2 regions of the Macrococcus bovicus genome follow, and region 2 is predicted to be linked to the other one. Evidence: riboswitches for the same ligand, from Rfam matches in the RefSeq annotation. Region 2 holds a riboswitch; the other holds the start of a gene.
The links. A riboswitch is a leader RNA that binds a small molecule or an ion and turns the genes downstream of it on or off. The one in region 2 is predicted to bind lysine.
Positions count from the first base shown of each region.

Region 1: it holds a riboswitch for lysine, as region 2 does, so the genes downstream of both, QSV55_RS07635 (amino acid permease) here and QSV55_RS01910 (aspartate kinase) in region 2, are expected to answer to the same signal.

Region 1 is NZ_CP128470.1:1,390,761-1,396,211, reverse strand. It holds gene QSV55_RS07650 (replication initiation and membrane attachment family protein) at 1-346, shown strand, start outside; gene dnaI (primosomal protein DnaI) at 343-1,260, shown strand; gene thrS (threonine--tRNA ligase) at 1,548-3,476, shown strand; lysine riboswitch at 3,531-3,703, shown strand; gene QSV55_RS07635 (amino acid permease) at 3,765-5,261, shown strand; ribosomal protein L20 leader region at 5,293-5,411, shown strand; gene infC (translation initiation factor IF-3) at 5,430-5,451, shown strand, end outside.
Region 2 is NZ_CP128470.1:282,199-287,649, reverse strand. It holds gene dapA (4-hydroxy-tetrahydrodipicolinate synthase) at 1-843, opposite strand, end outside; gene QSV55_RS01915 (aspartate-semialdehyde dehydrogenase) at 840-1,829, opposite strand; gene QSV55_RS01910 (aspartate kinase) at 1,847-3,049, opposite strand; lysine riboswitch at 3,121-3,297, opposite strand; gene QSV55_RS01905 (thermonuclease family protein) at 3,465-4,208, shown strand; gene QSV55_RS01900 (hypothetical protein) at 4,257-4,550, opposite strand; gene QSV55_RS01895 (AzlC family ABC transporter permease) at 4,675-5,367, shown strand; gene QSV55_RS01890 (branched-chain amino acid transporter permease) at 5,364-5,451, shown strand, end outside.

The sequences.
Region 1 (5,451 bases), 970 kb from region 2:
TCTGGAACGGGAGAAACTGCCATTCGGTGTGATGAATATTCTCTTGCAGTATGTCCTGCTGACAAGTGAGATGAAATTACCGCAGAGCTACATTGAGGAGATAGCCTCCAACTGGAAGAAGCTCAAACTGTCATCCAGTGAGGAAGCATACCATCATGCGATGAAAGTTGAACAGAACAGAAAAACAAGACAGACCAAACAGCGTGAGAAAGCATCATACGAAAAAACGCCGGACTGGCTGAGTCAACAAGAGACGCCGCAGCAGACTCAGACACCGGATCTGGAAGAAGAAAAACGTAAACTGGAAGAAGAACTGAAAAATTTCTGGAAGGAGGATGAAGCATGAAACCGTTCAGTGCATTCGTAAAAAATAATCCCGGCATTATGGCCCGGATTGAGCAGGTCAAAAAAGAGATTGTCCAGCATCCTGAAATCAAGCCGTTTCTGGAAGAACATGCCGTGACGGATGAAATGATTGATAAAGACCTGACCGTGCTGCAGGAATATAAAGATCAGTCGAAACTCTGTGACCGCTGTGCCAGCTACGGCCAGTGCATCAACTTTGTCAAAGGACATACGCCCCGTCTGTATATCGAGGATAACCGTATTAAAATCAGCTATACGCCTTGTCCGAATAAAAAAGTACATGACGAAGAGCAGCTGATGAAGCAATATGTGACGGCTATGCATGTCCCGTATGAAACATTGAACGCCAAGATCAATTCCATTGACCTGGAAGGACCAGAGCGGCTCAATATCGTCAAACGCGCCATGGAAATCTGTAACGATATCGCGGCCGGCAGACCGACGAAAGGGCTCTATATATATGGCAGCTTCGGTACAGGGAAGTCCTATATCCTAGGTGCCATAGCCAATCAGCTGAAGGAGCGGCACATCTATACGACCATCTTCTATGTGCCGGAATTTATCCGTGAACTGAAGAGCGGGTTCAACGACCAGACTTATACTGAGAAGCTGGACCGCGTCAAGAAAAGTCCTGTCCTCATGCTGGATGATATCGGTGCGGAAGATATGACGACCTGGGTGAGAGATGAAGTGCTGGGGCCGCTGCTCCATTACCGCATGATGAATCAGCTGCCGACTTTCTTCTCATCTAACTTCAACAAAGAAGAACTCAGATATCATTTCCAGAAGACCAAGGTAGGCGAAGAGAAGACGAAAGCGTACCGGATGATGGAACGCATTGATGCACTGACAGAAGCTTATCCGCTGAACGGAAAAAATTATCGCCGCTCTTGATAATTTCTGGGCGACGTGTATAATAGCATTATAGTCAAACAATTCAAACAATGATAAAAGGACATGAAACACGTCTATCATCATTTAGCGAGTCAGGGTAGGTGGAAGCCTGATTGATGGTCCGTCGTTTTACTCCCTTTTTTAATCGACATCTAATCCATGTCCGGCTCAAGACCGTTATCTTATGCAGAGTTGCCTTTATGGCGATTAGGGTGGTACCGCGGAATGACTCCGTCCCTTGTGGGATGGGGTCTTTTTGTGTTTAAAAAATAAAAGGAGTGTTTAGAATGAGTGAAATTAAGATCAAGTTTCCAGATGGTAATGAAAAAAGTTTTGAGAGTGGCATCACAACTGAAGAGATTGCAGCTTCTATCAGCCCGGGTCTGAAGAAGAAAGCACTGGCCGGCAAATTCAACGGTCAGATGGTCGACTTAACGACAGCTCTTGAAACAGATGGTGATATCGAGATCATCACACCGGATTCACCGGAAGGAATCGAGGTCCTTCGTCATTCGACTGCTCATTTAATGGCTCAGGCACTTAAACGTATTTACGGTGATGTTCATTTCGGCGTCGGTCCTGTGATTGAAGAAGGCTTCTACTATGACTTCGATATGCCGGAGAAGATTTCTGCTGATGACTTCGAGAACATTGAGAAGGTGATGAAACAGATCGTCAATGAGAATATCGCGATTGAACGTCGTGTTGTGTCGCGTAACGAGGCTAAAGAGGTCTTCAAAGATGATCCTTACAAGCAGGAACTGATCGATGCGATTCCTGAGGATGAGAACGTGACACTTTATTCACAAGGCGAGTTCACTGATCTCTGCCGCGGTGTCCACGTACCGTCTACAGCTAAGATCAAGGAGTTCAAGCTGTTATCAGTTGCAGGTGCTTACTGGCGCGGTGATTCCGACAATAAGATGCTGCAGCGTATCTACGGTACTGCCTTCTTCGATAAGAAAGACCTGAAAGCGCACCTCGAGATGCTGGAGGAGCGCAAGGAACGTGACCACCGCAAAATCGGTAAAGAGCTCGATATCTTCACTACAAGCCCGTTAATCGGAGCTGGCCTGCCGCTCTGGCTGCCGAACGGTGCCACTATCCGTCGTGAATTAGAACGTTATATCGTCGACAAAGAAGTCGCGCTCGGCTATGACCACGTCTATACGCCGGTCATGGGTTCTGTTGACCTGTACAAGACATCTGGTCACTGGGATCACTATCAGGAAGATATGTTCCCGGTCATGGAGATGGACAATGAAGCGTTCGTTCTTCGTCCGATGAACTGTCCGCACCATATGATGATCTATAAAAACAAGCCGCATAGCTACCGTGAGCTGCCGATCCGTATTGCGGAGCTCGGGACTATGCACCGTTACGAAGCAAGCGGTGCGGTATCAGGTTTACAGCGTGTCCGTGGTATGACTTTAAATGATGCGCATATCTTCGTGCGTCCGGATCAGATCAAAGACGAGTTCAAGCGAGTAGTACAGCTTGTCATCGATGTCTACGAAGATTTCAACTTCAAGGACTACAGCTTCCGTCTTTCTTACCGTGACCCGGAAGATACAGAGAAATACTTCCAGGACGATGAGATGTGGGAAAAAGCACAGGCGATGCTGAAAGAAGCGGTAGATGAGATGGGTCTCAACTATGAGGAGGCACCAGGGGAAGCTGCGTTCTACGGCCCTAAACTGGACGTTCAGGTCAAGACTGCACTAGGTAAGGAAGAAACATTATCCACTGTTCAGCTGGACTTCCTGCTGCCTCAGAAATTCGATCTGACTTTTATCGGCAGTGACGGTCAGGAACATCGTCCTGTGGTCATCCACCGCGGTGTCATCTCGACGATGGAGCGTTTTGTTGCCTTCCTGACAGAAGAATACAAAGGGGCTTATCCGACATGGCTTGCGCCGAACCAGCTTGAGATCATTCCGGTCTCTAACGAAGTGCATTATGACTATGCGCGTGCGCTTTATGATGAACTGAAGTCGCAAGGTGTCCGCTGTCATATCGATGACCGTGAGGAGAAAATGGGCTACAAGATCCGTGAGGCACAGATGCATAAGGTGCCTTATCAGATTGTTGTCGGTGATAAAGAAGTCGAGAACAATGAAGTCAATGTCCGTCAGTACGGCAGCAAGGATTCAGAGACAATGGAACGCGATGAGTTCATCTGGAAGATCGTGGATGAAATCCGTCTCAAAAAATAGTCTTGCAGAATCCGCTTTAGTGCGTTATAGTATAAAGAAATAAAATATTCCTCAAGAAGAGGTAGAGGTCGCGATGAAGAAGAGTAGTCTTGCTGATACGGTATCACGTAGCTGACGCAAGATGAAAGGCAACATCGCCGAAGTGGCAGACGTCTGATAACCGTCTGCTGCTGGGCTGATATAGAATATATATCAGACTGTCACATTTGTGATGCGCTACTGTTCCAATAGATAAGGTGCGCATCTTTAGATGTGCACCTTTTGTTGTGATAAGAATGGAGTGTCAAAATGAGTAATAACAATGAAGTACAAAGGTTGCTGAAACCGCGTCATATTTCGATGATCGCGATTGGTGGCTGTATCGGTACAGGTCTGTTCATGACCTCGGGCGGGGCCATCCGTGACGCCGGGCCGGGGGGTGCATTGCTCGGTTTCCTGATCATCGGTATCATGGTGTTCTTCCTGATGACGAGTCTTGGGGAGATGGCGACCTATTTACCGATCTCAGGTTCGTTCTCGACTTATGCGACGCGTTTTGTCGATCCGTCGCTCGGCTTTGCGCTGGGCTGGAACTACTGGTTTAACTGGGTCATTACTGTCGCAGCAGACGTCAGTATCGCCGCCAGTGTCATCAAGTACTGGGCGATATTTGATTTTCTGCCGGGCTGGGGCTGGAGTCTTGTCTTCCTGGCGCTGATATTCCTGCTCAATACACTCAGCGTCAAAGTATACGGTGAAAGTGAGTACTGGTTTGCGCTTGTCAAAGTCATCACTGTCATTCTCTTCCTGGTCATCGGCGTGCTGACCATCCTGGGTATTTTAGGCGGAGAATATATCGGCCTGAAAAATTTCACGACAGGTGAAGCACCGTTTCTCGGCGGCGGTCTGACAGGTTCATTCCTGACCATCCTCGGCGTATTCTTGGTAGCAGGCTTCAGCTTCCAGGGCACGGAACTTGTCGGCGTGACAGCGGGAGAATCAGAGGAGCCGGAGAAAACCATTCCTAGAGCGATTAAACAGGTTTTCTGGCGTATACTGATTTTCTACATTCTTTCCATATTTGTCATCGGGCTGATCATTCCTTATACCAACCCGAACCTGATGGGCGGGGACAGCATCTCCAAGTCACCGTTTACCCTGGTCTTTGAAAATGCCGGTCTTGCGTTTGCAGCTTCATTTATGAATGCGGTCATTCTGACTTCCATTCTATCTGCAGGGAACTCTGGCATGTATGCCTCAACCCGCATGCTCTATGCGATGGGGAAAGACGGTCTTGCTTCACGTAAATTCTCTGAAACAAACAAAAAAGGGGTGCCGATCCCAAGTCTGCTGGCGACTTTCGTTGTCGTGGTCATCATCTTCCTCGTGGAGCGCGTGGCAAGCGGTGCCTATGAGTACATCGTTGCGGCCAGTGGTTTAACCGGCTTTATCGCCTGGCTGGGTATTGCGATCAGTCATTACCGTTTCAGACGTGCATTCTACCGTCAGAATAAAGACTTATCTGTGCTGAAATATAAAGCGATGTGGTTCCCGTTCGGTCCGATTTTCGCCTTTATCCTCTGTCTCTTTGTCATCATCGGCCAGGATACAGACCTGATTTTACGTGGTAAGTTTGAATGGAACGGTTTCCTGATTACTTATATGGGTATTCCGATTTTCCTCGCGTTCTATATTTACCACAAAGTGAAATATAAAACGAAAAAAATTCCGCTTGAACAAGTGGATTTATCACAGGCTCATGATATGAGTGAATATGAAAAAATAGATGTTGACACGGTCAGATAATCCTGTTATTATTAAGTCTGTTGAATACGAAACGGACAAGTAGAAGCCTCCCGCTTCTCACCCGCAGAACGCCAAGAGCAGTGACCGGGTATATACATGGATACCATGTCTATTTTAGCGGGCGCTTTGCGCCCGCTTTTTTGTTCGTCTAGTAAATTTAATTTGGAGGTGTCAATCATAGCTAAAGATC
Region 2 (5,451 bases):
GATAACTTCGCTGTCTGCTTGCTCCAGCGGCACAAGCGGTAATCTGACTTCACCGTTTGCATATCCCAGTTCAGTGACAAGCGCTTTGATCGGCATCGGATTGACATCAACACCGAGTGCATCAATCAAAGGACTCACTTGATTAAACAGACGTTCTGCTTCCTGTGGGTCTGTTGCATATGTTTCGTAGATGGCCTGGAATTCAGCAGGCACTGCATTCGCCACCACCGAGATGACGCCGTCTCCCCCGCGAGCGTAAAAGGGGATGATAGAATCATCGTTACCGCTGTAAAGGGCAAATTCATCTGATACAGCGGCTCTTACTTGCTCCAGATAACGCATATCGCCTGTTGCGTCTTTCAGCGCCACAATATGAGGATGTGCCGCTAATTTAACCACAGTCTCCGGCTCAATCGTCATATTGGTTCTAGCCGGCACATTATACAAGACGACAGGCAGCTCCACAGCATCCGCGATGGCAGTGAAATGTGCAATAAGTCCGCGCTGATTCGTTTTATTGTAATAAGGGGTGATCAGCATGATTGCATCGGCACCTGCCTCCTTGACTTTCAAGGAATGCTCGATGGAGACTGCTGTATTGTTGGACCCCGTCCCTACGACGATCGGCACTCGGCCAGCAGCGACCTTGACCGCCAGTTTCACGAGATTGAGCTTTTCCTCCTCATTCAGTGTCGATCCTTCTCCCGTCGTACCGTTAACAAAAATAGACTGCATCCCATTCGCAATCAGAAACTCTACATGCCGTTCAAATGTTGCGTAATCTACGGCACCGTCCTTAAAAGGTGTCGTGATCGCTACTGCTGTCCCTGTAAATAATGTCATTGAATCTGTCCCCTCTCTTCAAGTAACGATTCCAGAATCTGCACGGCATTCAGTGCGGCCCCTTTCAGCAGGTTGTCTGCTGTACACCAGATGTGGAATGTATTATCGAGCGATTCGTCTGCCCGTATACGGCCGACAAACACTTCATCGCGACCAGTGGAATGAATAGCAAGCGGGTAGGCATTATTTTCTACATCATCAACCAGTACAACTCCCTGCTGGTGACTCAGCACTTCTCTAATGGCTTCGACAGTAGCCGGTTTTTCAAGGGTCACGTTAATGGCCACGCTATGGCTGTCTTCAACCGGTACTCTTACACACGTTGCAGTGACACGCAGCTCAGGCAGCTGAAGAATTTTTTTGGTCTCTTCAATCATTTTCACTTCTTCTTTTGTATAGCCGTCTTCCTGGAAAACATCGATATGCGGGAGCACATTGTTATGAATCGGGTGCGGATAGTTCGTCGGTTCCGCGCCTTTAGCCCCTTCCCGCAGATCGTTCAGTCCGGCAAGACCAGAACCTGAGACTGCCTGGTACGTCGTATAAGCGACACGTTGCAAGCCAAATTGATCCGCCAGAGGTTTCAACGGGACTACTGATTGGATGGTCGAGCAGTTAGGATTCGCGATGATTGTGCGGTTCAGCTTCGGCTGATTCACTTCCGGTACAATCAGATCAATATCCTCCTGCATACGGAATGCACTTGAGTTATCAATGACCACTGCACCTGCCTGTTCAAAGATAGGTGAGAACTGCAGGGATGTGCCGCCCCCTGCACTCATCAGTACGTAGTCATAATGCTCTGCTGCACGTTCTTCAGTTAATTCCTGCACCTCATAGTCCTGTCCTTTAAACGAAACGATCTGTCCTGCTGATTTCTTTGAAGAAAATAACGTCAGTTCGTCAAAGGGGATGCCTTTCCGTTCGACCACTTCCATCATTTTTGTACCTACTAAACCTGTAGCACCCACGATTGCTAATTTCATTTTTACTCCTCCTCTTTTTATAGCTCAAAAGCTGAACATAGCTGCTCGACTGCTTGTCTACCGTTCTGCTGATCGACCACGTATGAGATACTGATTTCTGATGTTGTGACCTGATAGAACGGAATGCGGTTATCAAGAAGTGTCATGAACACTTTACTTGCCACCCCTGACATATCTCTCATACCGGAACCGATAACTGATACTTTGACATAGTCTTCCTGAATAATAAAATTCAGCGATGGATATTCAGACTGCAGTATCGTGAAGATCTTATTGATCTGATTAGTATCCGTATCTTTCATAGTGAAGGAAATCTGCAGACCTTCCATGTTGACGATCTGCGAAATCATATCGATATTGACTTCTTCCTGTTCCAGCAGTTCAAATAATTTTTTCAGCAGTGCTGAGTCATTCATCGGATAGCTGACTGTCACATAGTCCATATCCTTATCAAGCGCGACGCCCGTGACCGCTTTTTTCTCCAGTATTTCTTCCTGTGCCATAATCCAAGTCCCCTTCTCGTCTGATAATGTCTGTCCCAAATAAATCGGTATCTGATAATTTTTAGCGATCTCTACGCTTCGTGTCTCAAGAACTCCTGCACCTAATGCACTCATCTCCATCATTTCTTCGTAGCTGACATAATCAAGACGTTTCGCCGGATAGATTCGCGGGTCTGTCCCGTAAACACCGGCCACGTCTGTGTATATTTCACATGAAACATTGAGGGCTGATGCAATGGCGACAGCCGTTGTATCGCTGCCCCCGCGGCCCAGAGTCGTGATTTCACCCAGCTCATTCATCCCCTGGAATCCAGCCACGACAACGACGTCGCAAGTTTCAAATGCCTGTTCAAACTTCTGTTCATCAATATTGAGGATTTTACTTTTCAGATGATGCCCTTTCGTTCTGATACCTGCCTGAAAGCCAGTCATCGCCCGCGTCGCCACTCCTTGTTCTTTCAGGATGATCGACAGATACGAAATAGTCTGCTGTTCACCTGTCGTCAAGAGGAGTGCCAGATCCTGTTCATTCGGCTTTGCTGTCAACAGTTCTACATTGCTGAGCAGTTCATCTGTTGTCTTGCCCATCGCAGACACTACGACGACAAGCTGCTCACCTTGTGCCGTTCTGTCTTTCAGATAGCGGCTGATATTTCTGAGCTTGGTGAAATCCGCTACCGAAGTTCCACCAAATTTGATTACACTACGTTTTATCACACTATATCCTCCCATGGCATCTAAAAACAAAAAAACAAGTTCATCACTGGAATGAACTTGTTTAATCTATTTACAAGTGATGCACTCCATTATTTTTCAAATAATGACAGACTAAGAGCTCTTAACTCAATAATCCAACATAGCCACCCCTGCAAGAATCACTACATTTCGGCATCTCACCCTTTCAGCAAAGTATTTGCAGCTTCCAGACTTTACTTACTGATGATCAATGCGCCTCATCTCTATCTATTTAATTGTTGTTATTTATTATACATAAACAATATCAGAATGTACAGAATATTTATAATCTTAAAATCTCAGCGCAATTTTTTAACTGAATATGTAAAAAATATGTAGATATCTTTAAAAAGTTAAATATAATAATGATAGAACAAATAAACAAAGGGGAAAAAAGATGAAATCATTTAAAGTATTGATCACTATTTTATTGCTGCTGCTCTTGATTCCTGCACCTCAATCATACGCATTATCCAAGAAAATGGCTGTCTCCTACGTTTCCACCATTGACGGTGATACAGTCAGAGTGAAAAACAGTCGCACCAGCTTTACACTGCGCCTCCTTCTGATTGATGCACCAGAAATCGCTACCTCTTCAAAAGCGGGCCAGCCGTACAGTAAAGAAGCGAAAGCATACCTTACAAAATACCTGCAAGGCAAAAAACTGACCATCGCTTATGACAATGCAATCAAGAAAGACAAATATGGCCGTCACCTTGTCTATTTATATGCTGACAATGTACTCGTTAACAACGCCATGGTTAAAAACGGCTATGCTCGGGTCGGTTACATCATGAGTCAGAAGTATTATCTGAACACACTGAAAAAAAGTGAGAGCTATGCTAAAGCACAGAAATTACGCATTTGGTCTAAAGCAGGTTACGTGAACACAAAAGGGGAAGGATTCGTGACTCCTACATCAACCGCTAAGCCAGCCACCTCTAAGGCCGGTTATCCGACTTCAAAATACAGAAACGGTGCGCCAAAATATTTAAAAAACTGTACAGAAGTCAAGAAGTATTATCCATATGGTATTACAGTTCACCATATCTCATATTTAACAAAACATGATCGTGATAATGATAAGCTAGGCTGTGAAGCAACAGGTATCAAGTACGAAAGCTGGATGAAATATAATTAGATAAAAGCCAGGTTCTGTGAAGAACCTGGCTTTTATCTACCGAAAAACTTAAGCTGTCCTGTCCTGCAAGACCTTAAATATCCCTTGATAGTGGTCATCCAGAAAATCAGTCCATTTATACCATTCGCCATCATAATAGAGGCTCAATGTATCATGGAATAAGCCTTTTGAGAGTTCAACTTTCTCAATCAGATCGATTGGAATTGTCTGGCTGAAGCTATCGGCCGCAGTTAGTCCATAGGCATTGAACTCTAATAGGCGTCGCTCCTCATCTAATAAAAGAATGCCGGGACGCTTAATATGTCTAAACTGAAACTTTTTAATGGAACATTTGGATTGCATAGATATCACTCCTTTTTACCATAATAAACCAAAAAGAGAGTGGTTGGAAACGTTATCTGAAAATTCTTGATAATCAAAACTGATTTTGTGTTACTATAAGCAAAAGTCTAAAAGGAGGACTGCTATGCATAAAGAAGCCATTCACACTGCTTTCCCACCTACCATCCCTATTATGGCAGGATTCCTGTTTCTCGGTATCACTTACGGCATCTACATGCACGAACTCGGTCACCCCGCTTATTTTGCACCGTTGATGGCGGCAATCATGCTGGCAGGGTCGATGGAGTTCGTTGCTGGCGTCTTATTATTAGGGACTTTTAATCCCTTGGCTGCTATTATCATGACCCTCATGATCAATGGACGTCATCTTTTCTATGGTATTGCTATGCTGGACCGCTTCAAAGGAACCGGCAAATTAAAGCCTTACTTGATCTACGGCATGTGCGATGAATCATTTGTTGTCAATCAGACCATCCATATCCCGGAGGGGCAGAATAAAAATCTGGTCATGTTCTATGTGACTCTGTTCATTCATAGTTACTGGGTCGTCGGCTCACTTCTCGGCAGTTTAATCGGTTCTTTCATCATAATTGATTTGACCGGTCTGGAGTTTGTTCTTGCGGCGCTATTCCTGGTCATCTTCCTGGATGAGTTTCTAAAAGGGAAGCGTGCCCCAGCGACTATCGGGATGATGATTTCTATTATCTGTCTCATGGTGTTCGGCAAAGATTACTTTCTTATCCCCAGCTTTATAGTCATGATCGTCATCTTTTTCGTCTTCCAGCGTTACTTCATCAGGCTGGGTGATACATCATGACCCTGACACAACAGCTGATGCTGATCGCACTGATTACGTGTACGACATTATTGACTCGCTTTCTGCCTTTCATCATCTTCAGAT